One region of the Clostridium sp. Marseille-QA1073 genome, then DNA from elsewhere that is predicted to be linked to it. Evidence: a T-box and tRNA genes for the amino acid it is inferred to sense, from the RefSeq annotation. Region 1 holds a T-box; the other regions hold tRNA genes.
The links. A T-box is a leader RNA that pairs with one kind of tRNA and senses whether it is charged. The one in region 1 lies ahead of ACY1IQ_RS10325 (glycine--tRNA ligase), so its partner is inferred to be a tRNA-Gly.
Positions count from the first base shown of each region.

Region 2: it encodes a tRNA-Gly, which carries the amino acid that the T-box ahead of ACY1IQ_RS10325 (glycine--tRNA ligase) is inferred to sense. The anticodon was not compared.
Region 3: it encodes a tRNA-Gly, which carries the amino acid that the T-box ahead of ACY1IQ_RS10325 (glycine--tRNA ligase) is inferred to sense. The anticodon was not compared.

Region 1 is NZ_JBSVQM010000009.1:98,553-109,159, reverse strand. It holds gene dusB (tRNA dihydrouridine synthase DusB) at 1-448, shown strand, start outside; gene greA (transcription elongation factor GreA) at 673-1,155, shown strand; gene lysS (lysine--tRNA ligase) at 1,169-2,698, shown strand; gene ACY1IQ_RS10335 (hypothetical protein) at 2,885-3,499, shown strand; tRNA gene ACY1IQ_RS10330 (tRNA-Asn) at 3,634-3,708, shown strand; T-box leader at 4,062-4,228, shown strand; gene ACY1IQ_RS10325 (glycine--tRNA ligase) at 4,312-5,700, shown strand; gene murD (UDP-N-acetylmuramoyl-L-alanine--D-glutamate ligase) at 6,366-7,739, shown strand; rRNA gene ACY1IQ_RS10315 (16S ribosomal RNA) at 8,446-9,960, shown strand; tRNA gene ACY1IQ_RS10310 (tRNA-Ala) at 10,046-10,121, shown strand; tRNA gene ACY1IQ_RS10305 (tRNA-Ile) at 10,128-10,204, shown strand; rRNA gene ACY1IQ_RS10300 (23S ribosomal RNA) at 10,521-10,607, shown strand, end outside.
Region 2 is NZ_JBSVQM010000003.1:231,790-242,396, forward strand. It holds gene ACY1IQ_RS04320 (creatininase) at 1-674, shown strand, start outside; gene ric (iron-sulfur cluster repair di-iron protein) at 985-1,659, opposite strand; gene ACY1IQ_RS04330 (Crp/Fnr family transcriptional regulator) at 1,857-2,540, shown strand; gene ACY1IQ_RS04335 (MATE family efflux transporter) at 2,639-3,979, opposite strand; gene ACY1IQ_RS04340 (MATE family efflux transporter) at 4,324-5,670, opposite strand; tRNA gene ACY1IQ_RS04345 (tRNA-Gly) at 6,006-6,079, opposite strand; tRNA gene ACY1IQ_RS04350 (tRNA-Gly) at 6,084-6,158, opposite strand; tRNA gene ACY1IQ_RS04355 (tRNA-Pro) at 6,179-6,254, opposite strand; tRNA gene ACY1IQ_RS04360 (tRNA-Gly) at 6,305-6,378, opposite strand; tRNA gene ACY1IQ_RS04365 (tRNA-Gly) at 6,383-6,457, opposite strand; tRNA gene ACY1IQ_RS04370 (tRNA-His) at 6,532-6,607, opposite strand; tRNA gene ACY1IQ_RS04375 (tRNA-Arg) at 6,614-6,690, opposite strand; gene ACY1IQ_RS04380 (ribonuclease Z) at 6,979-7,887, shown strand; gene proC (pyrroline-5-carboxylate reductase) at 8,166-8,978, opposite strand; gene hypD (trans-4-hydroxy-L-proline dehydratase) at 8,997-10,607, opposite strand, start outside.
Region 3 is NZ_JBSVQM010000005.1:152,280-162,886, forward strand. It holds gene ACY1IQ_RS06365 (TrmH family RNA methyltransferase) at 1-328, opposite strand, end outside; gene ACY1IQ_RS06370 (potassium channel family protein) at 340-999, opposite strand; gene ACY1IQ_RS06375 (TrkH family potassium uptake protein) at 1,012-2,367, opposite strand; gene rplT (50S ribosomal protein L20) at 2,531-2,890, opposite strand; gene rpmI (50S ribosomal protein L35) at 2,918-3,115, opposite strand; gene infC (translation initiation factor IF-3) at 3,139-3,666, opposite strand; ribosomal protein L20 leader region at 3,687-3,793, opposite strand; gene ytxC (putative sporulation protein YtxC) at 3,863-4,762, opposite strand; gene ACY1IQ_RS06400 (DUF6873 family GME fold protein) at 4,944-5,651, shown strand; tRNA gene ACY1IQ_RS06405 (tRNA-Cys) at 5,898-5,971, opposite strand; tRNA gene ACY1IQ_RS06410 (tRNA-Gly) at 5,976-6,050, opposite strand; tRNA gene ACY1IQ_RS06415 (tRNA-Phe) at 6,058-6,133, opposite strand; tRNA gene ACY1IQ_RS06420 (tRNA-Asp) at 6,162-6,238, opposite strand; tRNA gene ACY1IQ_RS06425 (tRNA-Val) at 6,249-6,324, opposite strand; gene hslO (Hsp33 family molecular chaperone HslO) at 6,731-7,606, opposite strand; gene ACY1IQ_RS06435 (class I SAM-dependent DNA methyltransferase) at 7,794-8,531, opposite strand; gene ACY1IQ_RS06440 (small, acid-soluble spore protein, alpha/beta type) at 8,693-8,935, opposite strand; gene ACY1IQ_RS06445 (peptide ABC transporter substrate-binding protein) at 9,305-10,607, opposite strand, start outside.

The DNA.
Region 1 (10,607 bases):
GTATGAAGGAAAAGCAGATTGGGACATTATAAGGCAAGTTAAAGAAGCGGTTAAAATACCTGTAATAGGAAATGGAGATGTATTTTCAGCTGAGAATGCCATGAAAATAAAAAAACAAACCAATTGTGATGGAATAATGATTGCAAGAGGGGCTATGGGTAACCCGTGGATTTTTAGAGAAATAACCCAAGCTTTGAAAGGTGAAAATATAACAAAACCTATACCTATAGAAAAGGTAGATATGTGTATTAATCATTTAAATTTATCTATTAAGTATTTTGAAGAAATAAAGGCTGTAAGGGAAATGAGAAAGCATATAGCTTGGTATATTAAAGGCCTTAAATATTGTACTGAGATCAAAGATAGAATTAACTCAATGACTAAATATGAAGATGTGTTAAGTCTTTTACTTGAATATAAATCAGTATTTGTGGATAATATACAGTAATATAATATTACATAAATATTAATAAAGGATGTATTGGGCATCCTTTTATTGACATATCGTAGCCACTGATTTATAATAACTTAAAGTCTTAAATCCACAGATTCTAAAGAAATTTTGTGGATTTAAGACTTTAAAGAAGTTTTGTGGTACAATCATGTTAAATTAATAAAGTGTTTTATTGAAGAATAGAGTAAATATATATATTGTTTAAAGGGGAGAAAAAAATGAGTGATTCTAAAAAATATGTGATGACTTATGAGGGAATAAAGAAGCTTGAAGAAGAGTTAGAGTACCTTAAAACAGTTAAGAGAAAAGAAATCACTGAAAAAATTAAAGTAGCTTTAGGATATGGAGATTTAAGTGAAAACTCTGAATATGATGAAGCTAAAAACGAGCAAGCTTTTGTAGAAGGAAGAATAATACAGCTTGAAAACATGCTGAGAAATGCATCAGTAGTTGATGAAAGTGAATTAGATAAGGATATAATTAGTATAGGTTCAATAGCGAAAGTTAAGGACTATGACTTTGATGAAGAAGTAGAATTCCATATTGTTGGTTCAGCAGAAGCAGATCCAATGGAGAATAAAATTTCAAACGAATCACCAGTTGGAAGAGCACTTGTAGGTAAAAGAGTAGGAGATGTGATTGAGGTTTCTATTCCTGATGGAGTAAGTAAATACGAAGTACTTGAAATAAAAAGAGCATAGGAGGAGTTTATACATGGAAGAAAATAATTTAAATACGCCAGAGCTTGAAGTGGAAGATATTCAAGCAAAAGAAGCTGAGTATAATGAGCAAGTGGTAATTAGAAGGCAAAAATTAGCTGAACTTAAAGCTGAAGGAAAAGATCCATTTGACGTTTATAAAGTGAATAGAACCCATACATCACAAGAAGTTGTTAATGGATTTGAAGAAGGCGGAGAAATTCCAGTTACTGTAGCAGGAAGACTTATGTCTAAGAGAATTCAAGGTAAAGCTGGATTTTGCGATCTTCATGATAGATATGGAAAAATTCAAGTATATATAAGATTAGATGCAGTAGGCGAAGAATCTTTTAAAGATGCTAAAACATTTGATATAGGAGATTTCTTAAGTGTAACAGGAACTTCATTCAGAACTAGAACAGGAGAAATTTCTGTACGTGCAACAGAAGTTACACTTATATCTAAGTCATTAAAGCCATTACCAGAGAAATGGCATGGACTTAAAAATCCAGATTTAAAATATAGACAAAGAGAAGTTGACCTTGTTATGAACAAGGATGTTAGAGATACTTTCATGAAGAGAGTTCAAATAATAAGAAGTATAAGAGAATTCTTAGATAATAGAGGTTTCTTAGAAGTTGAAACTCCAATTTTATCACCGATAGCAGGTGGTGCAGCTGCAAGACCATTCTCTACTCATCATAATGCATTAGATATAGATATGTATTTAAGAATAGCTACTGAATTATATCTAAAAAGATGTATTGTTGGTGGTTTCGAGAAAGTTTATGATATGGGTAAAAACTTCAGAAACGAAGGTATGAGTGTAAGACATAATCCAGAATTTACTATGATTGAATTATATGAAGCTTATGCAGATTATAATGATATGATGGAAATTACAGAACAAATGATTGCCTATGCTTGTGAGAAAGTACATGGAACTACTAAAATAAATTATCAAGGAACGGAAATAGATTTAACACCACCTTGGAGAAGACTTACAATGGTGGATGCAGTTAAAGAATATGCAGGAATAGATTTTGAGACTATTAAAACAGATGAAGAAGCTCAAGCTATTGCTAAAGAAAAGCATTTAGAATTTAAGAAAGAATTAAAAGATTGTACAAAAGCAGACGTATTAAATGCATTGTTTGAAGAGTTTGCGGAAGAACATTTAATACAGCCAACATTCCTATGCGATTATCCAGTAGAAATTTCACCACTTACTAAGAAAAAACGTGGAAATCCTGAATTTACTGAGAGATTTGAAGGATTTATATATGGTAGAGAAGTATGTAATGCCTATTCAGAGCTTAATGATCCAATAGTACAAAGAGAAAGATTTGAACAACAAGCAAAAGAAAGAGAACTTGGTGATGATGAAGCTTATGTTATAGACGAAGAATTTATGAGCGCATTAGAAGTAGGTATGCCACCAACTGGAGGATTAGGAATAGGTATAGATAGAATAGTTATGTTCCTAACTGATTCTACATCAATAAGAGACGTAATCTTATTCCCAACTATGAAGCCGTTACAATAATATAAAAATTAAGAGATATATTGTTTATGAAGACTTTATATCTCTTTTTATATAATATGATTTTTTTACGAGTAATCTAATTAATAATATATAATCCTTATAGCGACTTTTAAATTATTGAATATTAACATTTAACAATGATTATGTTAAAAATTTTTATAAGAGTAATTTGTAAGGGAGATTAAAATGAAACGGAGTTCTAAAATAGTTTTATGTTTAATCGGGCTACTTTTAATTTTTAAAGTAGTATTAGATTTAATTAATAAAGAAGATGTAAAAGAAATTATAAGAAAGAATATCCTTTACGAAAGAGAATATAAAATTACTAAACTTAGCCCTATAGAAGTTACAATACAAGTTAATGAAAATTATATGCCTAAAGATGATAAACTATTAAGCTATTTTAATGAGCCTATTGAAGTAAAAGAACTTGTTTATGAAGGGAATAATTCAGAAATATATTTAGATAGGATAGAGGGAAATGATAATAATTTTTTAAGATTATGTTTTGAAAAGAGGCAAAATATAAACAAAGATAAAGGTAAATTTCTGTCTATAGGTACTGAGGAGGAGAGTAGTGATAAAAGATGTAGTTTTATCTATGATCACGACAAAAGTGTTAAGGTATATGATAAAGATGATAAGCTTATAGAAGATAATGCACTATGGCTTTCCGATATTCGCAAAAGTGAGGATTTTAAAATATCTATTAAAAAAGATATTTTAAGCAAAGTGAAATATCCACTTACTATAAAAGTTTCAGAGTTTAATATTGTTAAATATGAACAAACATATCAATGAATATAAATTATTTACCATAGTTAATATAAGGCATATAAAATTAAATAAAGAAAAGTATAAAAACTTTTTAAAATACTATTGCATTTGTTTTTTATTTTTGATATAATAATATATGTAGTCAGTAATGACAATATTCCGCGATAGCTCAACGGTGGAGCACTCGGCTGTTAACCGATAGGTTGGAGGTTCGAATCCTCTTCGCGGAGCCATTTTTTATTTTTGATAAATATAAGTAATACTTTATAGTATTACTTTTTTTATTGCGATAAATTTATAAAAAGTAGAATTATATAAATTATAAGATATTGGAATTTAATCTACAATACTTAACTAATTTTAAATTATTAATTTTTGTTATAAGTTTAAAAAGTTATTAGCCATTTTGTTTATTATTAAGAAATTGTTAAATAACTTTACAGAAGATAAAATATTTATCTTTTATAATAGAAGAAATGGCTATAAATTATAAAGTATAAATAAAATATATCTAATATTAATTTTTTTAATAATTAATGCTTGACAATTCTGAATTTTTATGATAGTATATACCAATACAATTTAATATTATACATTGATAAAGAAGAGTAACTTTAAGTACTTTATAAAGAGAGATGATGGATGGTGCAAATCATTAAAGACTTATAGTGAAGGGAGCTTTTGAGTATATTTTAGTAGAGCTGAGCTATTGCTAATAAGGGTGGAACCGCGGAATATTATTTCGTCCCTTAACTAGTAATAGTTTTTTATTTTTATTAAAGTAAATTTACTTCAATTGGAGTGTTTATAAATAAAAAAAACGGAGGTATTATTTTATGAAAGAAGTTACTATGGATAAAGTTGTTAGCTTATGCAAGAATAGAGGATTTATATTTTCAGGTTCAGAGATTTATGGAGGACTTGCTAACTCTTGGGATTATGGTCCATTAGGAGTAGAATTTAAAAACAATGTTAAGAAAGCATGGTGGAAAAAATTTGTTCAAGAGAGCCCATATAATGTAGGACTTGATTGTGCTATACTTATGAATCCAGAAGTTTGGGTGGCTTCAGGACACGTTGGGGGATTCTCAGATCCATTAATGGATTGTAAAGATTGTAAGGCTAGATTTAGAGCGGATAAACTAGTGGAAGATCATATGACTTCAGAAGGAGCGGAAGTTGCGGTTGCTGATGGCTGGACTAATGAAGAGTACAAAGAGTATATTGAAAAGCATCAAATAGTTTGCCCTAAATGTGGAAAGAAAAATTTTACAGACATAAGAAAATTTAACCTTATGTTTAAAACATTTCAAGGAATAACTGAAGATAGTAAATCAGAAATATACTTAAGACCAGAAACAGCTCAAGGTATATTTGTTAACTTTAAAAATGCACAGAGAACTTCAAGAAAAAAAGTACCTTTTGGTATAGCTCAGATTGGTAAATCTTTTAGAAATGAAATTACACCAGGAAATTTTATATTTAGAACTAGAGAATTTGAGCAAATGGAGCTAGAGTTTTTCTGTAAACCAGGAACAGACTTAGAATGGTTTGAGTATTGGAAAGACTACTGCAAGAAATTCTTATTTAATCTAGGTATGAAAGAAGAAAATTTAAGATTTAGAGATCATGGTGAAGAGGAGTTATCTTTCTATAGTAATGCAACTTGCGATATAGAATTTTTATTCCCATTTGGTTGGGGTGAACTATGGGGCATAGCTGATAGAACAGACTACGACCTTAAAAAGCATATGGAGCATTCTGGAGAAGACTTATCTTACTTAGATCCAGTGACAAATGAAAAATATGTGCCATATTGTATTGAGCCATCATTAGGTGCAGATAGAGTTGCTCTTGCATTCTTAGTAAATGCTTATGATGAGGAAGAACTTGAAGGTGGCGATGTTAGAACTGTATTACATTTACATCCATCACTAGCGCCTTTCAAAGCAGCAGTATTACCACTAAGTAAAAAATTAAGTGAAAAATCTTTAGAAGTTTATTCAATACTTGCTAAAAAATTTAATGTGGACTACGATGAAGCAGGAAGTATAGGAAAAAGATATAGAAGAGAAGATGAAATAGGAACACCTTTCTGTATAACAGTGGATTTTGATACTATGGAAGATAATACTGTAACAGTAAGAGATAGAGATACAATGGAGCAAATAAGACTTCATATAGATGAGCTTACTAAATATATAGAAGAAAAAATGGAATTTTAATAACTTAGGCATCTTCAAAAAAATAATAGACCAGTATGTTATTCTATTTTTCATCATACTACGCTCAAAGAACCCGCACATAGCTCCACTATGAGGAGAACCTGACGCCTTGTCTGATATAAAACATACTAACATCTTTGGTTTATTATTTTATTTCAGATGCCTAAATTCAATGAAAAACTCTCTACAAGTTCAATATATTTGTAGAGAGTTTTTCTTTTGAAATTGATACTAATAACTTATAGATAAAATTATATTTTTAAAATTTATTTAAAGAATTTAAAAAATGAAATAAATATATTCTAAAAATACTCAATAATGTCGAGGATAATTCTAAAGTTAAAAGGGTTTTTAGGTAAAAAAATAACCGGATTGTCATCCGGTAAAAAATAGGGTTTAATCATGGGGATATGTTATGTGTTATGTTAAAACTTTGGGGAATCATCTTAACATATTCCTTACGGCACAAGAGAAGTATAGCATGTAGAAAAGTGCAAATCAATACGACAAAGATAAGTTTATATATTAATTCAATTCGAACAATTTCGACAAAATTCTCGTTTTTGATTATATCATATTCTACGGTAATTCAAATAACAAATAAAAAGTGTTATAATATACATATTATTAATGATAACAGTCAATGTTGGAGGATTAAAAATAGAATGAAAAGAGATTTTAATGATTTTAAAAGATATATATTGAATAAAAATGTAGCAGTAGTGGGTATAGGAGTCAGTAACATACCTCTTATAGAGTTTTTAGTTAAACTTGGAGCTAAGGTAACTGCTTTTGATAAGAAAAATAGAGACCAGTTTAAAGATATAGATAAGTATGAAGGATTAGGAATAAAATTTGAGTTAGGAGACAACTATTTAAATAATTTAAAAGGATTTGAAGTGATTTTTAAAACTCCATCTATGAGAATAGATAGTGAAGCTTTAGTTAGAGCTAGAAATGAAGGAACTTATATAACATCTGAAATGGAGGAGTTTGTAAGATATTGTCCTGCTAAGATTTATGGCATTACAGGAAGTGATGGTAAAACTACAACTACAACACTTGTATATAATATATTAAAAGAAGCAGGATATAACACTTGGGTAGGTGGGAATATAGGAACGCCTCTCTTTACTAACATAGAAAAAATAAAAAAAGATGATAGAGTAGTATTAGAATTATCAAGCTTTCAGCTTATGACAATGAAGGATTCTACAGATGTAGCAGTAATAACAAATTTATCTCCTAACCATTTAGATATGCATAAGGACATGAATGAATATGTTGAAAGCAAGAAGAATATATACAAATATCAAGATGAAAACTCTCTATTAGTATTAAATGAAGATAATGATATAACTAACTCAATGATAGAAGAAGCTAAAGGAAGAGTTTACACTTTTAGTAGAAAGAAAAAAGTAGAAAAAGGTGCATATTATGAAAATGAAAAATTATATGTTAGGGGTAAGGAAGTTTGTGATAAGAAAGATATAAAATTAAAAGGTATGCATAATGTTGAAAATTTATTAGCTGCGTTTTCTGCAACTTGTGATGAAGTAAATATTGAAGTTATGAAGAATATAGCTATATCTTTTGGAGGAGTGGAACATAGAAGTGAATTTATAAGATCTATAAATGGAGTGGAGTTTTATAATGATTCTATAGCATCTAGTCCTACAAGAACCTTAGCAAGTATTAAAGCTTTTGAAAAACCTGTTATATTAATAGCAGGAGGATATGATAAGAAGCTACCATTTGAACCTTTAGCTTTTGAAGGATATAAATATATTAAATCATTAATATTACTAGGTGCAACAAAGTATAAAATAAAGGCAGCTTTTGATGAGTTAAAAGAAAAAGAAGGAATAGAAACTACAATATATATGGTTGATACTTTAGAGGAAGCGGTAGATAAGGCAAAAGAAATTTCTGAAAAAGATGATATAGTAACATTATCTCCTGCTTGTGCTAGCTTTGATATGTTTGTAAATTTTGAAGTTAGAGGAAATAGATTTAAAGAAATAATTAATAATTTATAATTAGTAGAATACTGTCTTGAGTATAATAAAATGCTTAAGGCAGTATTTCATTTATAGATAAAAGAAGTTAATTTATAAATAATAACTATGCCATTAAGTATTTCAATTAACAACTTAAGATAATGTAAAATTTAAAATTAAGGTTGAAACTAGCTTTAAAGAAACTAATTCTTTGTGAATTATGAACTCAATAGTTTTAATTATAATTGCTAAAAGTAGCAATTATTCATGATTTCTATTCCAGTTAGAAAAAACAAAAAGAAACTTATCCTAGTGTATCTTTATATGAAAAACGAGAAAGATATTATTGCCAAGAATTTATAAAATAATTTTAGCAAAATAATAAATAAAATTTTGCTTTTTTTTATCATGTTATTATGAATAAGTCGTCAGCGCCAAGTGCTAAAGCGACATACTGAGTTTTTAAATCAACATATTTAATAGGACTTAAAGAAAACTAAGTTTCCTAAAAAAACTTTGAAAAGTTTTAAAAAATATATTGACAACGAGAAAACAAAGTGATAAGATAAAAAAGCAGTCGGGAAACGACGGCAAAACAGTAAGAATTTGGTCTTTGAAAATTAAACAGAGAAATAGGTAAAACCAGTTAATTCATTGAGTTTCGAAAGAAACTTAAAATGACTATTACAGTCAGCAAACTTTACTTGAGCAAATTTCTTTAAGAAATGATCAAGATTCAAACTTTTAAATTGAGAGTTTGATCCTGGCTCAGGACGAACGCTGGCGGCGTGCCTAACACATGCAAGTCGAGCGATGAAGCTCCTTCGGGAGTGGATTAGCGGCGGACGGGTGAGTAACACGTGGGTAACCTGCCTCATAGAGGGGAATAGCCTCCCGAAAGGGAGATTAATACCGCATAAAGTATGAAGGTCGCATGACTTTTATACCAAAGGAGTAATCCGCTATGAGATGGACCCGCGGCGCATTAGCTAGTTGGTGAGGTAACGGCTCACCAAGGCGACGATGCGTAGCCGACCTGAGAGGGTGATCGGCCACATTGGAACTGAGACACGGTCCAGACTCCTACGGGAGGCAGCAGTGGGGAATATTGCGCAATGTAAACCCCAGACGCAGCAACGCCGCGTGAATGAAGAAGGCCTTAGGTTGTAAAGTTCTGTCACATGGGAAGATAATGACGGTACTATATGAGGAAGCCGCCGGCTACACCCATGCGCCAGCAGCCGCGGTAATACGTAGGTGGCAAGCGTTGTCCGGATTTACTGGGCGTAAAGGATGCGTAGGCGGACATTTAAGTCAGATGTGAAATACCTGGCTCAACTTGTGTTGTATTTGAAATCCGGTGCGTTCAGGAGTGCAGGAGAGGAAAGCGGAATTCCTAGTGTAGCGGTGAAATGCGTAGAGATTGTGAAGAACACCAGTGGCGAAGGCGGCTTTCTGGACTGTAACTGACGCTGAGGCATGAAAGCGTGGGGAGCAAACAGGATTAGATACCCTGGTAGTCCACGCCGTAAACGATGAATACTAGGTGTAGGAGGTATCGACCCTTCTGTGCCGCAGTTAACACAATAAGTATTCCGCCTGGGGAGTACGATCGCAAGATTAAAACTCAAAGGAATTGACGGGGGCCCGCACAAGCAGCGGAGCATGTGGTTTAATTCGAAGCAACGCGAAGAACCTTACCTAGACTTGACATCCCCTGAATTACCCGTAATGAGGAAGCCCTTCGGGGCAGGGAGTAGGTGGTGCATGGTTGTCGTCAGCTCGTGAAGTTTCGGGGAGATGTTGGGTTAAGTCCCGCAACGAGCGCAACCCTTATCATTAGTTGCTACCATTAAGTTGAGCACTCTAGTGAGACTGCCCGGGTTAACCGGGAGGAAGGTGGGGATGACGTCAAATCATCATGCCCCTTATGTCTAGGGCTACACACGTGCTACAATGGTTGGTACAACAAGATGCAAGACCGTGAGGTGGAGCTAAACTTAAAAACCAATCCCAGTTCGGATTGTAGGCTGAAACTCGCCTACATGAAGCCGGAGTTGCTAGTAATCGCGAATCAGCATGTCGCGGTGAATACGTTCCCGGGCCTTGTACACACCGCCCGTCACACCATGAGAGCTGGTAACACCCGAAGTCCGTGAGGTAACCGCTAAGGAGCCAGCGGCCGAAGGTGGGATTAGTGATTGGGGTGAAGTCGTAACAAGGTAGCCGTAGGAGAACCTGCGGCTGGATCACCTCCTTTCTAGGGAGTCGACGTAGTTGGTAACTCTACTACGAAAACTGGTACTATCTCTGTTTAATTTTGAAAGACCAAAAGTCTTTAATATGGGGGTATAGCTCAGTTGGGAGAGCACCTGCCTTGCACGCAGGGGGTCAAGAGTTCGAATCTCTTTATCTCCACCATATTGTGGGTCTATAGCTCAGCTGGTTAGAGCGCACGCCTGATAAGCGTGAGGTCGATGGTTCGAGTCCATTTAGACCCACCATTAATTTAAAATTGTTCTTTGAAAATTGCACAGTGAAAATATTTGTTTAAATATCCTTTAAATTTAAAAGATAAATAAACAATTTCGTCAAGACAAACAGAAATAAGTTTAAAAACAAAGTTTTTGAATTCTATTTATGCGAATTTGTATAGGACACTTTGTAAAAGTTAATAAAATCATTTTATTACTTTATAAAATTAAATAGAAGCGAACAATACTAGGAAACAAGTGAGCGAGGAGCGGAGTTTACTTAGGTAAATGAGCACCACAGCGAATGCAGTTGACGACGTAGTGTGAAGCTTATATTGAATTTTAAGGTCAAGCTACAAAGGGCGCAGGGTGAATGCCTTGGCACTAGGAGCCGAAGAAGGACGTGATAAGCTGCGATAAGCTTTGGGTAGAC
Region 2 (10,607 bases), on a different contig from region 1:
CTATAGGCTCTTTAGAGCAACACGGACCTCATCTTCCATTATGCACTGATACAGTAATTTCTTATGAATTATCATTACTTTTAGCTAAGGAGATTAATGGAATAGTAGCTCCATCAATCAATTATGGCTATAAATCATTGCCAGCTAGTGGTGGTGGTCCTCTATTTCCTGGAACTATAGACTTAAATGGAAGCACTGTAGTTGCTCTTGTAAAAGATATATTAGAAGAGTTTATTAAAGATGGAGTTAAAAAAATATTAATCTTTAATAGTCATTATGAAAATGAAGCCTTTATACTTGAAGCGGCAGACCTTGTGTCTCGTAATATACCAAAAGGAACTAAAATTATTATCACTAATTGGTGGGATCCATTATCTAATGAAACAATAGATAAAATATTTGATGAAATCCCATTCCCAGGTTGGGCATTAGAGCATGCGGCTATAACTGAAACTTCATTCATGCTCAAATTTACACCGGAACTTGTACATATGGAAAGATTGGTAGATGAAGCAATGACTCCTCCTGGATATGCAGTATATCCAGTGCCATCTGACTTAGTGCCACCTTCTGGATTACTAGCTAGTGCTAGAAGCAGCTCAAAAGAAAAAGCGGATATAATGATAGAAGAGATTATTCCTAAAATTAAAAGTATAGTAGAAAAAACATTTTAAAAACTTCTCTTATTAATTCTTTAATATACCTTAGGATATCTATATATTTATAAAAAATGAACTGAAGTAAGTAGATAAAATAAATACTCTGCTTACTCCAGCTCAATATATGATACGATCTTAAAAATTAATGTATAGCCCAATATAGCTACACATTTAAATATTTTCATGCATAACTTTAATTAATAGAGAATTAAGAATGGACAATTGACAATCGTCAATTTTCAATTTCATATTAATATAAACTTAAATAATTTAATAACATAATTGTATCAACGTATAGATTAAATTCTAAAGTTGTACATTTATATCAATATCTTTTAAATAATATATTATTTTCTAAGTGAATATGCTGAAAGATGTCACTTTCAAGATCAACTAATTTTCTATATGTCATCTCAAAGGTTAAGCATACATCACTTGGAATACTATAACCATTTGTTACTTTTCTCAATTCTTTAAGAATAACACCAGCACCTTCATGTTCATTTTCAAGTTCATTGATTTTATTTTTTATTTGCTCTTTTTCTTCACCTTTAAGTATAAGTGGAAAAATTTCTTCTTCTTCCTTAGGTAAATGAGTTAATAATTCTTTGGCTAAAGCTGTAAATAATTCTTGAACTTTATAAAGCTCCTTATGATTGTCACCATGTGCTCTTATAATTTTTTCTATAAGCTCTCCTATATTAGGAAGTTCATTGTATAAATAATTATGATGAGTATCTATAATATGCTTTATTAATTCTTCTGAAGATACATTCTTCCATAGCTTAGGTGCTGTTTTCATAATAGATACTTTATAATTTTCATTTATTTTATCCATTATCTCTTTTTCATTTAATCCTTGTTCTTTTATAGCCTCTATTAAAGGTCTATTTCCTCCACAACAAAAATCTATTTCGTAAATTTTAAATATATCGCCTGCTCCTGGATATTCACTAAGTATATCTCCAATGAGCATTGTGCTATAAAATGTTTTTTCCATAATAACTCCCTCCATTTAAGTATTTAAAAGAATTTAACAATTTTAAAATGTAATATACTAATATATTAGCTTGGCTTATGCCTTTATTATAGATTTTTATCTTATGGAAATATGTGATTTAAATCAAATTATAATAAATTATTTAGTGTATAATAAGATATATATATTTATACCTTAAGAAAGTGGAGGGTTCTTTTATGATTAACCTTTATAGTTGTAATAGTTGTTCAGGTAAATATTGCGCTAGTAAAATATCAATATTTAAAGGATTAGATGAAAATCAATTAAAAAAGATTACAACCTTAATAAAGAGAAAAAGTTTTGAAAAGGGAGATGTTTTATTTAATATAGATGATACTTCCGACAAACTTTATATTATAAATAGTGGGAAATTAAAGGTCTATACTTATAACAAAGAAGGTAAAGAACAAATTTTATATCTCTTAAATGAGGGAGATTTTATTGGAGACTTGAGCCTTTTAAAAAGTAGTAAATTTAACTTTGCTTCTAAAGCCCTTGAAAAAACTAATATTTGCATGATTTCTAAAGAGGATTTTGATAAAATCATCAAAGAATCTCCTGAAATTACTTTGAAAATATTAGAGTATGCTTATGATAGAATTGAAAGCCTTGAAAATATGATTACTACTTTAACCAATAAAGATATAGATAGTAGAATCGCAGAACTGCTATTAAAACTAGAAAAAAATAATACAATAATCCTTTCTATAAATAGAGAAGATATGGCAAATTATATAGGAGTGACCCGTGAAACCATAAGTAGAAAACTAACTTCATTAAGTGAAGAAAATATTATAGAACTTGTAGGTAATAAAAAGATTATTATTAAAGATAAAGAATATCTACAGGATTTATTATAACTAAGAAATAAAAATGCACTTTTTATCTAAATAAACATAAAAAGTGCATTTATCAAACTCTTTATAATTCACAATTATAAATAATTACTAAATATATATTAGGTGGCAATAGTTACTTCTTCTTTTCTCTTATTTAATATACCAATGAAAATAGTGGTAGCTAAAGCTAAGGTATCAGAAACTAGTGGTGATAAAAACACTCCGTCAACTCCTAAAAATTTAGGTAATATAAATGATACTGGCACTAAAAATATAAAGGAACGGCCTATAGAAATTATATTTGCATATAAATCTTTTTGTATTGATTGATAATAGCTTCCATAAGTTATTACTATACCTAAAAACGGTAATGACCCTAAGTACATTTTTAATCTTGTAGCTGTACTATTAACGAATTCCAAATTATCATTAAATATGTTTACAATTGAAGTTGCAAATATGAAAAGCAATATTAGTGCTATACATCCATATACTATATCAACGATTAAAGCTAACCTTAAAGTTTTCTTAACTCTATCATATTTTTCAGCGCCATAGTTATACCCTATAATTGGCTGAGTTCCTTGAGCTATTCCTAATAATATTTCTAAAAATATTGTTGCAACATATCCTACTATAGCAAACATAGCTAAATCTATTGTCGTTCCATAATGAAGTATTAAATTATTTTGGATAAAAGTTAAAATACCCAAAGACATTTGCATACCAAAAGATACAAAACCAGAAATACATATTTCTTTTAATATGTTAAACTTAATTTTAAGATGTTTTAGTCTAATATGAAGTTTGGATTTTCTTGAAAAAAAATAATAAAGAAAATAAAGGCCTGAAAGAGTCATGCCTACTATAGTTGCTGCTGCCGCTCCTCCCATTCCATACCCTAATTTCATTACAAATAACCAGTCTAGAAATGCATTTAATATAGCAGAAATTACCAAAATATTCATTGATAATTTTGGATTTCCTTCTGCCCTTGCAATTGGATTTAATCCTGTAGATAAAATATGCATAATTGTAGCAGAAATAATTATTACACTATATTCTTTACTTAACTTTAAAACTTCTCCTTCAGCTCCTAGGAAAATCATAATCGGCTCTAAAAATAATAATCCTACTATAGTTATTATTAATCCAATTAATATCATAGAAAAAACAGATGTACCTAAAATTTGCCTAGCTTCCTCTTTTTCATTTTGTCCAAGCTTTATTGCAATAAGCGCGGAACCTCCTACTCCTAAAAGCATACCTATTGCCATATTACCACACATTACTGGCCACAAAATATTTATAGCTGCTAGCCCTGTTTCTCCTACTCCTCTTCCTATAAATATTCCATCTACAATTATGTACACTGAATTTACTAAAACTCCTATAATTGCTGGAATTACAAACTTCAAAAACAAACTTCCGATACTTTTTGTAGATAAACTATTCTCCATTCTTCCCCTCCGTTTAAGTTAGTTAGTTTAATTAACTATTAATTCTATAAAAAAGTCTTATAATTAAGACTTTTCCATATCTATTTTATTATTTTCTCAACTATTATACTAGTTAATTCTTTATATTTTTCTAACTCCATCTCTATCCTCCTTAAAAACTTGTAATGTAACAAATACACACTAAATTATATTTATAATAAATTTTAAAGTTAACAAGATACATGGCTCATCATATAAAAGTAACTAATTTAAATCTTAAAATATCTAAACAAAAATAAAGAAATTAATTCATAAAGAATTAATTTCAATCATGATTGTACATTTTCATTGAGAATTATTTTAATTTATATTACTAAATTATTTCCATTATCTTTATTATTCTTTAAATTTAAACAAAGTATTATTGTAACAACTAATCCTATATAATCAGCTACTACTGGTGCTAAAAACACTCCATCTACTCCTATAAAATAAGGTAAGATAAATGATATAGGTATTAAAAGTACAAAAGAACGTCCTACAGAAATTATATTGGCAAATAAATTTCGCTTAGTTGCTTGAAAATAGCTTGCAAAGGTTATTACTATTCCAACGGTGGGCATGGATGCTAAATAAATAACAAGTCTTTTAGCCGCTAACTTAATAACTTCTGGATTATTATTAAAAATGCCTACTAATTTACATGAAAAAATATATACAAATATAAATGTAGTACTTCCAAAAATAACATCTGCTATTAAGCTAATTTTTAATATTTCTTTAACCCTCCCATGTTCCTTTGCACCATAATTATATCCTATAATAGGTTGTATTCCTTGCGCTATTCCATATAATATTTGAATAAATACTATGGAAATATATCCTACAATAGCAAATATTGATACATCTAAAGTTGTACCGTAGCTTAATAATATATGATTTTGAATAAATATTATAAATCCTAAAGCTACCTGCATAGCAAAAGACATAAAACCTGAGGTGCAAATTTCTTTTAAAATATCTATCTTTATTTTTAAATAAGACAATTTAATCTTAACATTAGCTTGTTTACTAAAGAAATAGAATAAAAGATATACAGAAGACCCTATTATGCCAATAGCTGTAGCACATCCTGCACCTATAATTCCTAGATTTAATTTAATAACAAATAACCAATCTAAAAATCCATTTAAAATTGAAGCAATAATAAGTATGTTCATGGATAATTTAGGATTCCCATCTGATCTTGTAATAGGATTTAATCCAGTAGCTAGTACATGAAAAGGTGTTATTAAAAATAATATAGTTCCATATTGCTTACTTAACTTTAAGACTTCTCCTTCTGCTCCTAGAAATCTCATTATCGGTTCTAAAAACATTAATCCTATTAAAGATATAAAAGCTGAAACTAAAATCATAGCTAAAATGGATGTTCCCAATATATTTTTAGATTCTTCCTTTTTATTCTCACCAAGTCGTATAGATATTAAGGTCGCTGCACCTGTTCCAAATAGAGAACCAATTGCCATATTTACACATGCTATTGGAAATATAAGATTAATACTAGCAAGTGCAATCTCTCCTACACCACGTCCTATAAATATTCCATCAATTATTAAATAAAGAGAATTTACTAATATTCCTATTATTGATGGTATAACAAATTTAAAGAAAAGACTTAGTGTATTCTTTTTTATTAAATCATTTCCCATTATATTTTCTCCTTTGGTTACTTATTAATATCAAGGATTTTTAGATAGATATATTACTTCTAATACCTTAAGTACAATAAATATTTTAATTATTCTTCTTAAAATAAGTAAAGTACACTATATAAAATGTTAATATAAAGTTAAGTGAATTTCAAATTAAAAAAATCTAATGTTTCTCTAAATTAATTTTAAAAATATAAATGACTAATTATTTATATTTGCAGTATTCATATTAACGCTATCTGAGAATTAATTATTAACATTTATAGAATTCTAATCTATTTTAATAAAATATTTTTTACGCAATAAAAAAATAGCCATATTTGACTATTTTTTGGAGCGGGTGAAGGGAATCGAACCCTCGTAACTAGCTTGGAAGGCTAGCACTCTACCATTGAGTTACACCCGCACATTGGAGCGGAAGACGAGATTCGAACTCGCGACGTTCACCTTGGCAAGGTGACGCTCTACCACTGAGCCACTCCCGCATATTAAGTTTTAAAATTAGTGGTCGGGGTGACAGGGATTGAACCTGCGACCTCATGGTCCCAAACCACGCGCGCTCCCATCTGCGCCACACCCCGAGTATTTTTTTATTTTATCACATAAAAATTAGTGACATTTAATTATTTTTTGGAGCGGGTGAAGGGAATCGAACCCTCGTAACTAGCTTGGAAGGCTAGCACTCTACCATTGAGTTACACCCGCATATTGGAGCGGAAGACGAGATTCGAACTCGCGACGTTCACCTTGGCAAGGTGACGCTCTACCACTGAGCCACTCCCGCATAATGATGTTAATTTTCATATTAGCATTTTAAAATATTAATATTTATCCAATAGCTTGTACTTATTTTAAATATGGGGTGACCGATGGGATTCGAACCCACGACACCCAGAGCCACAATCTGGTGCTCTACCAACTGAACTACGGCCACCATATTTGGTGCGTTTTAAGGGATTCGAACCCCTGGCCCACGCCTTAGAAGGGCGTTGCTCTATCCAGCTGAGCTAAAAACGCATGTATTTTGTCGACCACTGCCGACGAAGATTATAATACCATAGCTAGAAAAATTGTGCAAGTATTTTTGCAAAGTTTCTATTAAAAATTTAATTTAAACTTAAAAACATATTATATTTCAACAAATTGTACTCTATTAATTGCCAGTGCTCCATTGTATAAAGTTGTAAAGTAAAACTAAAAAGTATTTTTTACTTCTTATATCAATATTATAACCAATATTATATTATTATAGTATTGGTTATAATAATTTTGTATATTAAAATTAATTAAAAAGTAGGTGATACTTTGATAGATGTTTTACTTTTAGGCTGTGGTGGTAATCTCCCCACTCCAGGTAGGAGCTTAACCGCTCTTTTACTAAATATTAAAGGTCGTAAAATATTAATAGATTGCGGCGAAGGTACTCAAGTATCAATGAAAATGGTAGGAACAGGTTTTAAATCTATTGATATAATATGCATTACTCATTTCCATGGAGATCATGTAATAGGGCTTCCTGGACTTCTTTTAACAATAGCTAATTCTGGTAGACAAGAACCATTAACTATAATAGGTCCTCTGGGGCTGAAAGAAGTTATATTAGGACTCTCTGTACTCTTTCCTATTCTTCCTTATGAAATTAATCTTATAGAGACTGATGAAAATGGAGAAGTTTTTAATTTTGAAGATTTTATTATATATACTAGTTCTTTAGATCATACCACTTTTTGTAATGGCTATTCTTTTTATATAAAACGGAAAAGACGGTTTGATCCTATAAAAGCAATAAAAAATAAAGTTCCTAAAACCCTGTGGAACAAATTGCAAAATGAAAAAAAAGTATTTTTTGATGGAATATGTTATAGTAATGAAATGGTATTAGGAGAAGAGAGAAAAGGAATAAAAATTTGTTATGCCACCGATACTAGACCCTGTACTAATCTTGAAATACTTTCTAAGGATTCAGATCTTTTTATTTGTGAAGGTATGTATGGGGACGATAGTTATTTAGAAAAAGCACTTTCTAATAAACATATGCTATTTTCAGAAGCTGCACACTTAGCTAAATCTGCAAATGTAAAAGAACTGTGGTTAACTCATTTTAGTCCCAGCATGATAAATCCAGAAGAATATTTATATATAGCAAAAGATATATTTGCTAATACAATTCTAGGCGAAGACAGAATTAAAAAAACATTACATTTTGAGGACTAATAAAAAATTATCACAAAGTTTAACATTATTTATATTATGAAGTTATTTAGCTGAACTTTATTTTTGTAATAAAATTATTTTAAAAAGTATATAAGATATCTGAAAAATAAAGTGGTAGCATAACTACCACTTTAAAAATATTAATAATTAACACTTGAAATAAATTAATTTTCCATACTTACTATATTATAGGGATACAACATAAGGGTTCAAAATATATTATAGAAAATAGATTTTCTATAAAAATAACTTAGTCACTTAAAAATTAAGGATTATGATTAAGATTTCTTAGCCATTTCTTTAGATTTGTTCATACAGTCAACAATTGCTTCTATTACTGCTGTTCTTAGTCCTTTCGACTCTAAAGTTCTAACTGCTTCTATAGTTGTTCCTCCTGGAGAACAAACCATATCTTTAAGCTCTCCTGGATGTTTTCCTGTTTCTAAAACCATCTTCGCTGATCCCAAAACTGCTTGTGCCGCAAACTTATAAGCCTTATCTCTTGGCATTCCACCTATAACTGCTCCATCAGCCATAGCTTCTATAAACATGAAGACATAAGCTGGTGCTGAACCACTAACACCTATAACCGCATCTATTAAATACTCTGGAAGTATTTCTGATTGTCCAAAGCTATCAAATATACTTTTAACTTCTTTTAATTCTTCTTCTGTAGTATTTTTATTAGCACATAACACTGACATTCCTTCATTAACTAAGGCTGGAGTATTTGGCATAGTTCTAACAATTTTAGTATCTTCGCCTAGAATTTTCTCTATATCTGCTATAGTTTTACCTGCTGCTATAGTTACTACCAATTTTTCTTTAGTAATATCCTCTTTTATAGATTTCATCACTATATCATAAATATTTGGCTTAACTGCTAAAATAATTATATCTGCTTTTTTTGCTACTTCCTTAGAATCTGTAGTAGTTAAAACTCCAAATTCATTGTTTATAGCATCTAATTTATTCTGATCTAAATCAGAAATTATAACTTTCATCGGCTCTACAAGCTTTGACTTAATTATTCCACCAATCATAGCTTTTCCCATGTTTCCTGAACCAATAAATCCAATTGTCTTATTCATAATTAGTCCTCGCTTTCACTAAAAACTTTGTTCTGTTCTTTCAATAATTTCATCTTGGAGTACTTTGCTTAAATTATGGAAGTGATCACTATAACCAGCAACTCTAACAATAAGATCTTTATACTCCTCAGGATTATTTTGAGCATCTATTAAAGTTTTTCTATCTATAACGTTAAATTGAATATGATGCCCATCCATATTAAAATAAGCTCTAATTAATGAAGACATATTTTCGAGACCTTCATTTCCATTGATAACAGATGGAGTAAACTTTTGATTTAATAATGTTCCTCCCGTCTTTAAATGATCCATTTTAGCTGCTGACTTTATAACAGCTGTTGGTCCATTTCTATCAGCACCTTTTTCTGGTGAAATCCCCTCTGAAAGAGGTTTAGATTTAAGTCGTCCATTTGCACTAGCTCCCATTACTTCTCCAAAATAAACATGACAAGTTGTAGGAAGCATATTTATTCTATAAACTCCGCCTTTAACATTTGGCCTTCCTGTTACCTCTTTGTAAAAGGACATAAATATATCTTTCATTATACCGTCTGCATAGTCATCATCATTACCATATTTAGGAGTTTTATTTAAAACTATATTGTGAATAGCTTCATATCCATCAAAATTGTTATCCATAGCTTTAATAAGATCTTTCATGCCAATTCTTTTTTTATCATATACATTATATTTTATTGAAGTTAAACAATCAGTAACTGTTCCTATTCCAACTCCTTGAATATAACTTATATTATATCTAGCTCCACCATCATTATAATCTGCACCTTTTGATATACAATCATCAATTATTATTGATAAAAATGGTGAAGGCATGTGCTTCGCATATATAGCTTCGATTACATTACTTCCTTGAACCTTTATATCAATAATGTAATGCAACTGCTTTTTAAAAGCTTCAAATAGTTCATCAAAAGTTTTAAAATCTTCAGCATATCCAAGCTCTAGCCCAATTTGCTTACCAGATATTTTATCAAATCCATTATATAATGTTAATTGGAGAATTTTAGGTATATTTAAATATCCAGTTAAATTGTAAGATTCTTTTCCGAAAGCTCCTGTTTCAACGCAACCGCTTGATCCACCTTGTCTAGCATCTCCAATTGATTTTCCCATTTCCATAAGTTCTTGAACTATTGCTTCAGTATTATAAAAAGCAGGCTGTCCCCATCCTTTTCTAGATATTTCGCAAGCCCTTTTTAAAAACTTATTAGGAGTTTTTTTACTGATTTGAACATTTGAACTTGGCTGCAATAATTTCATCTCATCCATAGTATCTAAAATTAGATAGCTTATATCATTAACTCCATCATGTCCTTCTTCAGTAATTCCGCCTGTATTAATATTAACAAAATCTGTATAGGTACCACTTTCTTTTAGTGTTATTCCAACTTTTGGTGGTGCTGGTTGATTATTAAACTTAATCCAAAAACACTCTAATAATTCTCTTGCTCTTTCATAGGTTATTTTTCCCTCTTCCAACTCTTTTTCATAAAATGGATAAATGTGTTGATCCAATCTTCCTGGAGAAAATGCATCCCAAATATTAAGCTCAGTGGTCACACCAACATGAACAAACCAATACATTTGTAATGCTTGATGATAAGTTTT
Region 3 (10,607 bases), on a different contig from region 1:
CACAGTATTTTAAATTAAGAACTTTATTCTCTACTACTGCAATTACTCCTTGCGGTGTTTCAGTGCTAGTTAGAGTTTTAAAAACTATATCACTTACAGTATAAATCTCAGCATTACATTGATGTATACTTATATATTTCTCACAGTATTCTTTATCTGCATTTTCATTTATAAAAATATATTTTACATTAAAGGATGACTTTAATGCTTCCTCAATAAATCTAAAGCCTTCAACTAAAAAAGCCTTATTTTCAAATCTATGCTTTTTTTCTTTTAATTTCTTTATTTGCTTTATTAGTGAATTCTCTTTACTACTAATATATTGCAAATTATCTTCTCCTATCTTACTAACTTTTCTATATTATTTAGCTCTTGATTACCACCAATAGCTACAATTATATCATTAGCCTGAATAATCTCATCAGCAGAAGGAGAAACATCTATTTCATTATTTCTCTTTATCGCCATAACATTTATTCCATATTCTGCTCTTAAATTAAGATCTTTTAAGCTCTTTTCATGCCATTCCTGTGGACTTACAATCTCAGCAATGCTAAAGTCTGGTGATAATTCAATATAGTCTAATATATTTGAAGAGCATAAATTGTGTGCAACTCTTACTCCCATATCTCTTTCTGGAAATATAACTCTATTTGCTCCAATTTTATATAATACTTTAGCATGAAGTGCATTATTAGCTTTTGTAATGATATGCTTAACGCCTAATTCTTTAACAAGTAGTGTAGATAATATACTGGCTTGAATATCTGAACCTATACTTATAATGGCAACATCAAAATTTCCGACTCCTAATGCTCTTAAGCTTTGCTCGTCATTTGCATCAACTTGAACTGCATGAGTTACCTTCTCTGATATATTTTGTATAACTTCCTCATCAACATCAACTGCCAATACATCATTTCCTAATGAGTATAATGTTTCTGCTACAGATGTTCCAAATCTCCCTAATCCAATTACAATAAATTGCTTTTTAATCATAATTTCCACCTTCTACCCAACTAATATTTTATCTTCTGGATACTTTATAGCTAAAGCTTTCTTACGTCTATTAATTGAAATTGCTAAAACTAACGTTAATGGTCCTAATCTACCAGCATACATAGTTAAGGCTACAATTATTTTTCCTATAGCGCTTAACTTTTGAGTTAATCCTAATGTGGATCCAACTGTTCCAAAAGCTGAAGTTGCTTCAAATATATAATATTCAAAAGGCATGCCAGTTTGATGCTCTGTAATAGAAAGAAGTACTGTTACTATTATAACTAAACCTAAGGCTATAATCATAATAGAAAATGCCTTATAAACCATATCCTTACTTACTTTCTTTTTAAATATCTCTGTATCTTCTCGTCCTTTAATAACTGATTTAACTGTCATATATAATATACCAGCAGTTGTTGTTTTTAATCCACCTGCTGTTGATCCTGGTGACCCTCCAATAAACATCAATATAATACTTAAAAAAATTGATGGTATAGTCATATCTGGTAAGGATATAGAGTTAAATCCTGCCGTTCTAGGACTAACTGATGCAAAAATTGATGCTAATATTCTATCCTTAAAGCTCATTCTTCCCATTGTAGCTTCATTTGAAAATTCAAATAAGAAAAATAAAATTGCACCACCTATTATTAATGCAATAGTCATAGATATTACTAATTTTGAATGAAGAGATAACTTTTTAATATTTTTGTAATTATATATCTCATTCCAAACATAAAATCCTAATCCACCTGTAACTATAAGAGCAGATATAGTAGAAATTATAACTATATTTCCATTATAATTAATTAAACTATTAAAATTACCCATCAAATCAAAACCTGCATTACAAAAGGCTGAAACAGAATGGAATATACTATAGAAAATTCCTTTTGATAATCCAAACTCAGGAATAAATTGAGTGCTCAATAAAAGTGCTCCTAATCCTTCTATAGAAAAAGTAAATATTAATATGTATTTTGCTAATTTAACTATACCTTGAAGAGATGTCGAATTCATAGCTTCTTGCATTACTAATCTCTCTTTTAGGGTAATTCTTTTACCTATAATTAATGATAACATAGTAGCAAAAGACATAAATCCTAAGCCTCCAATTTGAATAAGCATCATAATTACTGTTTTACCAAAATAGCTCCAATGTGTCCCTGTATCTACTGTTATAAGTCCTGTTACGCACACTGCTGAAGTGGACGTAAATATACAGTCTAAAAAAGGTGTAGATACTCTAGCATTTGTTGATATAGGCAGTGCTAATAGCATTGCGCCTAAAAATATAATAACTGCATATCCAATGGCTAATACCTGCATAGGAGTAAATTCTCTCTTTTTTAAAACATCTTTCATTTTTAATTCCACTAAAAAACACCTCAATTCTCTCTGTATTTAAACTATAGTTATTTTCATTATATACTTTTTTAGTATATTATAGTATTTCCATATTAATATTTAAAATTAGTGTATAATACAAAAATGTAGCCTATGGCTACATTTTAAAGTCAATATTTAATTAAGCTTCTAGTTGTTTTTTAGCAACTTCAACTAATTCTGCAAAAGCTTTTGGATCATTAATAGCTATTTCAGAAAGCATTTTTCTGTTGATGTCTACTCCTGCAAGTTTCATTCCATTCATGAATCTTGAGTAAGAAAGTCCATTCATTCTTGTAGCCGCATTTATTCTTGCGATCCAAAGTTTTCTAAAATCTCTTTTCTTTAATTTTCTTCCTACATATGCATTTCTTAATGCTCTTATAACTGACTCATTTGCAGTTTTAAATAACTTGCTTTTTCCACCATAGTATCCTTTTGCAAGTTTTAATACTTTTTTATGTTTTTTACGAGCGTTAACAGCTCTCTTTACTCTTGCCATTTAAAATACCTCCTAGTTCACCTTCGATTATAAGTATGGTAATAATTTCTTCATTGCTTTTTCTTGTGAAGTTGAAACATATCCAGTTTTTCTAAGATTTCTCTTAGTTTTTGCGCTTTTCTTAGTTAATATATGGCTTCTGAAAGCTTTCGCTCTTTTTAACTTACCTGTTCCTGTCTTCTTGAATCTTTTTGCTGCACCTCTATGAGTTTTCATTTTTGGCATAATAAAATTCCTCCTCTCAGTGTTTATGCTCTTTTAGGAGCTAATATTAATATCATATTTCTGCCCTCTTGCTTAGCAGGCTTCTCAATTACATATACATCTCCAAGCTTCTCTACAAAAGAGTTCAATATTTCATGTCCTACATGTGAGTTTTGAACTTCTCTTCCTCTAAATCTCACAGTAACTTTAACTTTGTCTTCATCTAGTAAGAATTTTCTAGCATGATTTGCTTTGATTTCAATATCATGGTCTTCAATAGTAGCATTCATTCTAACTTCTTTTATGTTTATGACTTTTTGCTTTTTCTTAGCTTCTTTATCCTTTTTCTGTTGCTCATAAACATACTTCCCAAAGTCCATAATCTTGCATACTGGTGGATTTGCATTTGGAGAAATAACTACTAAATCAAGTTCCTTCTCTTCTGCAATTTTTAAGGCTTCCTTAGTTGGTAGAACCCCTAATTGCTCACCATCAGCACTAATAACTCTTACTTCTTTTTCTCTTATGTCTTCATTAATTATGAAATCTTTATTTTTACTAATAGTTTTCACCTCCTAGGTGTTATAAAAATATATAAATAAAAGGGCGACAAATGCCGCCCTACTGTAATATACAAATTTCAGTTTAACCTTACTAGCTTAGCTGTAAGGTGAGAAACGGCTGTTTCTTCTTTAAATAATAATATTATTCATTTATTCAACAAGTAGTATTATAATATATGTTTTTCTGGTTGTCAACAATTTTAAACTACATCTTTATATTATTTTTAAGTTGCGTACATTTTGGACAGTCATTACAAAATTCTACTCTTTCAACAAATACATTTTTAATAGTTTCTATCAATTCTTTATTTCTGGAATTTTCCACACAATGTATAACTATTTTTTTAGGAGCAGAAGTAATTAAACCACTTATTATTAAATCTTCCGAACTTACTTTTGAACTTATTCTGCTATCATAAAGTTCATTTATTAAGTTATTTAAGATATCATTTCCAAGTTCATCTTTTACTAAATAATCTCCATTTTTATCTATCATAATATTAACTTTGTCTATCTTACTTTCCTGAACATCAACAAAATACCTTAATAGCTTAATAAATTCATTATATTCTTTTTCTATCATAAACTTTTCAACTATCTTATCTATTATGCTTTCTAAATCATGTGCTATTTCCTTCATTCTAAAAGTTAAAAAGCCTTTAATGTTTATCTCATCATTCTCTTCTAGATAAAGAACAATTTTATCTATGATTTCATTCTTTCTATTCATATAATATATCATATTGTCATCTATTATATTGCTTTCATTTTCAAATACATCAATTATGATATTTTTTACTTCTTTTATGTCCTCACCCCTCAAAAAGTAAAAATTATCCGATAAGTATTTTGAAATGTTTTTCTTGCAAAATTCTTTTATAACAACTTTAAAAAGTACAGTACCTATATATAAGTTAAACATTCTATGAAACTTTTCATCAAAATTCTCATCATCACAATAAACTTTAACAATATGAAGATTGTTTTCTAAGCTTTCTGAAATACCTACCGTTACATTCTTTAATTTAAAATAATTTCTGGCATTTCTTATCTCATCTATTATATACTCTTTGCTGTCATCTTGTATTAATGTTAATAATAACATATAGCTCACTCCTTTATAACATGGCTTAATTACCACAACTCAAAAGCTATAACTTGTAAACTGATTTCTAAAATGCTAATATAATTTTAAAAATTATATGTCTATCTTATTATGCGTTTTCTCACAATGGATATGCATTAATAATTTAAACATTTATCGACATTTGAATTGAGGTGATAAAATGAAACTTGCTATAGTAGACTTTAGAATTTCTAATAGTGAAATAAAAGCCTTACAGACTTTAGGTTGTAAAGTTTTAAAATGTCCTCCTAGTGATAAACTATATGATGCTGTATGTGGTCATCCAGATATGCTAATTCATACTATTTCAAAAAGTACGTTAATGACACACCTTAGCATGGACAAAACTTTCATCAATTTATTACAAAATGATTTTAATTTTGATGTTATATTTTCTAAAAATGAACTAAAGGAAAAATACCCCTATGATATTACTTTAAATGCAGTAAATCTAAAGGATTATTTTATACATAATATTAAATATACTGATGAATTTTTATTGAAATATATGACAGATAAAACTCTTATCAATGTCAAACAAGGGTATACTAAATGCTCTACTGTAATAGTTAATGATAATGCAATTATTACTAGTGATAAGTCAATTGTAAAAGCTTTAAAAGAAACAACTATAAATATATTATTACTTCCTCCTGGGGATATTGAGCTGCCTGGACTGAATTATGGTTTTATAGGTGGTAGCTGCGGTCTATTGGATGAGAACCACTTGGTTTTTTATGGAAACTTAGAAAGTTATAAATATGGTAATGAAGTACTAACATTTTTGGATAAATATAATATAACTCCTATTTACCTTAGTGATAATAATTTAATTGATAGGGGTAGTATTTTCTTTTTAGATGTTTAAATTCATATATGTGAAATTCTTTTAAAAAAACTTTACATATAAATATAAAATGGAATATTAGTAGTATATAAAGTTAATAGAAATTATGTATATATTTCCTAAACTTATTGGATTAATATTTACTATTTAAAAGTATTTATTTTATATATAATTAAAAATATAGATAAAATACACTCTTAATACTAAGGATAATCAATTTATTTCTATATCAAATAAAAAAAGCATTGCTATTTAGCAATGCTTTTTTGGAGGCGCCACCCAGATTTGAACTGGGGATAAAGGCTTTGCAGGCCTCTGCCTTACCACTTGGCTATAGCGCCATATTGGAGCGGAAGACGGGATTCGAACCCGCGACGTTCACCTTGGCAAGGTGACGCTCTACCACTGAGCCACTCCCGCGTTTATTTGGTGGCTCGAGCAGGAATCGAACCAGCGACACGAGGATTTTCAGTCCTCTGCTCTACCGACTGAGCTATCGAGCCAAAAATAACTGTCATATTAAAATTTAAATGGCGACCCAGAAGGGACTCGAACCCTCGACCTCCGGCGTGACAGGCCGGCACTCTAACCAACTGAGCCACTGGGCCATATATTATTTGGTGGTCGCAACAGGGATCGAACCTGTGACCCTCTGCTTGTAAGGCAGATGCTCTCCCAGCTGAGCTATGCGACCACTTTTTCTCAGCAACCTGCCGAATACATTTATATTTTATAAAAAATAAGCATTAATGTCAATAGATTATTTTGCTATTTAAAGAAATTATTTTTATATTACTCTATTTTTTGAAATATATCTTTTATTTTCTTATATTTAATAACCTATAACTTCTTTGTTAATTAAAAATGAAAAATTTATAAAAACTTACTTAATATAATTAAAGATTATCTATTTACAAATCATAATTATTCACTTTTTTAAGAGAAGTCTTTAATTGATTTCTTTTTTAAAATTGTACATTAGATTATTATAAAAAAACTAGCAATTATATTGCTAGTAAAAAATTTATTAAAGAAATTAATCTTCAAAGAATTAATTTCTTTAAATTTTTTATTAATACTTTTAATATCATTGCCTCATTTTATAATTCTTTTAATAATTGTCCTATTTGTTCCGTTGTAAAGTCGTAAGCTTTATTACAAAAATGGCACTTTATTTCTTCTGTTTTTCCATCTTCATATAAATTCTGTAATTCTTTTTTACCTATACTAATTAAAACTCTCTCTACTCTCTCTCTTGAGCAATCACATTTAAATTCTATTTTTCCTTCTTCATATATGTTAATATCCATATCTTCAAATATATTTTTTAATATTTCTTCTATGGTCATTCCATCACTTATCATAGTAGTTATTGAAGGAATTTCTTCAAGTCTATAAGTTATTATATCTGCTAAAAACTCAGAAGCTCCTGGCATCATTTGAATTATAAATCCACCAGCTGCTTTTATACTTAAATCTGTATCAACTAATACACCTAATGCCACTGCAGATGGTGTTTGCTCTGAAACTGTAAAATAATAGGCTAAATCATCCCCTATTTCTCCAGTATATATAGGAACTTGACCTACATATGGCTCTTTAAGTCCCATGTCCCTTATAACCTTTAAATAGCCTTCTTTTCCTATAGCACCTCCAACATCTAATTTACCATTTGGCTTTAATGGTAAATCTACATTTGGATTTCCTATATATCCTTTAACACTTCCATCAGCATGAGCAGTTACCACTACACTCTTTGCTTCTCCCTCTCCATCTATTTGAAGAGTTAAACTATCCCCTTTAGCTTTAAGCATAGCTCCCATTAAACCTCCAGCTGTTAACATTCTTCCTAAAGCTGCTGATGCTGTAGGTGTGCAATTATGAGCTTTTATTCCTTCTTGAACCATATTTGTAGTTATTGCTGCTATTATTCTAACATCACCATTATGTGCTGTTGCTCTTACTAACTTATCCATCTTCTTCCTCCTAGTTTAAATCCATATATTTGTATATCTTAAAAAATAACTAGTCAATATACTAGTCTGTTTTTTATTATCCTATCTTATTAAAGCTCACTCATAGCATACTATGATGGAACTCTATTTCCTAATCCAATATAAAATAATACTACTATCTTTAACTAATATTTTATATAACTTAAATTTATTTTCTTAATACATATGTGATTCTTTCAGTTTTTTCACTTACAGGTATATTATCATAACAATCTAATTTTTTCTCTAATTTAAATCCTAAACCTTTAAAAATTCCCTCAATATATTCTTCGCTGTAAGCTCTTTCACAATGTTCTTCATCAAATCGTTTATAGACTTGTCCTTCCCTTACAAAAAAAGTTAAATACATATTTACTATATCATTCTCCAAGTAATTTTCCCATATATATACAACATCTTCACTATCATAGTTAAAAGTGTTATTACCTAATATATTAATAAGTTTATGTTGGGAATTTATATCAAATATAAACACTCCATCTTCTCTCAATAAATTATAGACACCTTCAAAGTATTTTTTTAAATCTTCTTTTTCTGTAATATAGTTAGTAGAATCTAAAGCACAGGTAATTAGATTGAAATTATTTTTTATGCTCAAATTACATATATTTTGGCAAAAAACCTTTGCTCTTATGCCATTATCACGAAGCTTTTCTTCTGCTATTGTAAGCATTTCCTGTGATAAGTCTACAGCGTAAACATTTTGAAAGCTTTTACCTAATTCTACTGTTAAATTTCCTGTGCCACAGGCTAAATCTAAATAGTTTCTTCTTTCTAAGGAGTATTCCTCACATATTTTTAATATTTTTTCACACCAATTTTTATAATCAACATCACCATAAATAAGTTCATCATATATACTGGCAAAATTCTTATAACAGTACATTCTTCTTCTCCTTAAAATTATATAAAATTAATAAACTCTTATAATAAATAACAATAATATATTACAGCTTTTCTAAATATTTGTCCAAAGTTTTATAATTAAATATATAAAATATAAAACAATAACAGCTCAATAAATTTACAATATATACCATTTTTTTATTAATATGCATCTTCGTTTTTAGGAATATTTAGCATCTTCTTTTTCTTAGTCATCAATCCTCCAATTCGCCCTGTTTCCTCTGCGGTAAGACCACTCCACCCCAATTCCTTTACCTTATCTATAAGTCCTAATTCTTCTGCAATTTCATATTTTATCTTTTCTCTCATCTCCTCGTAAGGAGTTAATTCTTTATTACTTTTAAGCTTAGCTTTGATAACCTTTTTTAATGGTGTTTTTCCCATGTTTATACCCCTCCTGCTATAGTTATATTCTCTACCAGGAAAGGTTTTTTATACCTAAATATCGTCTAATAAATTTAATTTTAAAAAATATTTTTTCTAAAAATGATTTTTTATATTTTATTCATTTAACAATGTTATATTTTATTTAATATTGTAAATTTATTTTTATAAATCAGTAAATAAAAGTGTTTGTTTGTAAATATATTAGACTATATATAGACATCCTGGCTCTAAAATCAATGTATATTTCAAAATAATTAGCCTTTTTAGTATTCTAATTAAAGCTATTAAATTCACAATGGTATATTTCATAGTTTACAATTCAGTTATAAATAAAAAATAGGGCAAAACTGCCCTATTTCTTATTTATTATCTACCTTCAATATAAGTATGTTTTAAATCAATTGTTCCAAAAGTTGGAGATGAATAATTCTTAACATATTTGCGAACATAAGTATTTTTAAATCTCCATACACCAGGACTAATTGCTGCATCTTCATAAACTAATATTTTTTCAGCTTCAGCAAAGATTTTAGCTCTTTCTTCTAAATCCTGTGTTTCACTAGCTTTCTTTATTAGTTCATCATATTTAGAATTTTTCCATCCAGTTCTGTTCATACCAGAATTTGATGTCCATAAATCGAAGAAAGTGTTAGGATCATTGTAATCTCCAGTCCATGCCTGAGATGCAATTGCATAGTCTCCTGAATCTGTTCTCGCTTGGAATACTGCCCATTCGCAGTATTCGGGTTGAATATTTATACCTAATACTGATTTAAAGTTCTCTTGCTCGAACTCTGCAAACTCTTTATCTCTAGCACTAGTACCTGATTGGATGAATTGTATAGTATGTTTAGATGGATCTGGGTCTAACCCTTCTTCTTTTAAACCTTCTATAAGTAAAGCTTTAGGATCTGGATTATCCTTCTTTAAATCCTCTAATGGTTCAGATTTAACTTTTTCTCTAAATTCTACTTCACCTATTTGTACTGCTGGAGGACACCAAGCCTTTGCTGGTTCTGATAAACCTCTATATAAAGTATTACTCATACCTTCTCTATCCATAGCTATAGTAAAGGCTTTTCTTATTTTAGCATTTTTAAAATATTTATCATTTTGATTAAAGAACATATAAGTTGCTGAACCATCATATCCTTTTATAACATCGTAGTTTCCAGTCTTATCAAGCTTATCTATCCATTCTTGCTTAGTAACTGCCGTCACATCTAATGAACCGTTATAAAGTTCGTTCATTCTTGAGGCTTCTTCTTTTATAATTTTCATTGTTGCTTTTTCTAATTTTACATTTTCAGCATCCCAATATTCTGGGTTTTTAACTAGTTCAACTTTATTATTATGAACCCATTCTTTTATGATGAATGGTCCATTAAATACCATAGTTTCTGCTTCAGTTCCGTATTTATCACCATGTTTTTCAATTATATCTTGTCTTTGAGGTTCCATTACTTTAAAATGTGTTATATCTAAAAAATAAGGGCATGGCTTTTCTAAAGTAAACTCTAAAGTTTTTTCATTAACAGCTTTAACCGCAACATCTTCTGCTTTAACTGTATCTTTACCTCCATTGTAAGCTTCTGCGTTCTTTATTGGATATAATAGAAATCCATATTGAGAAGCAGTTTTAGGATCTAAAGTTCTCTTTATACCATAA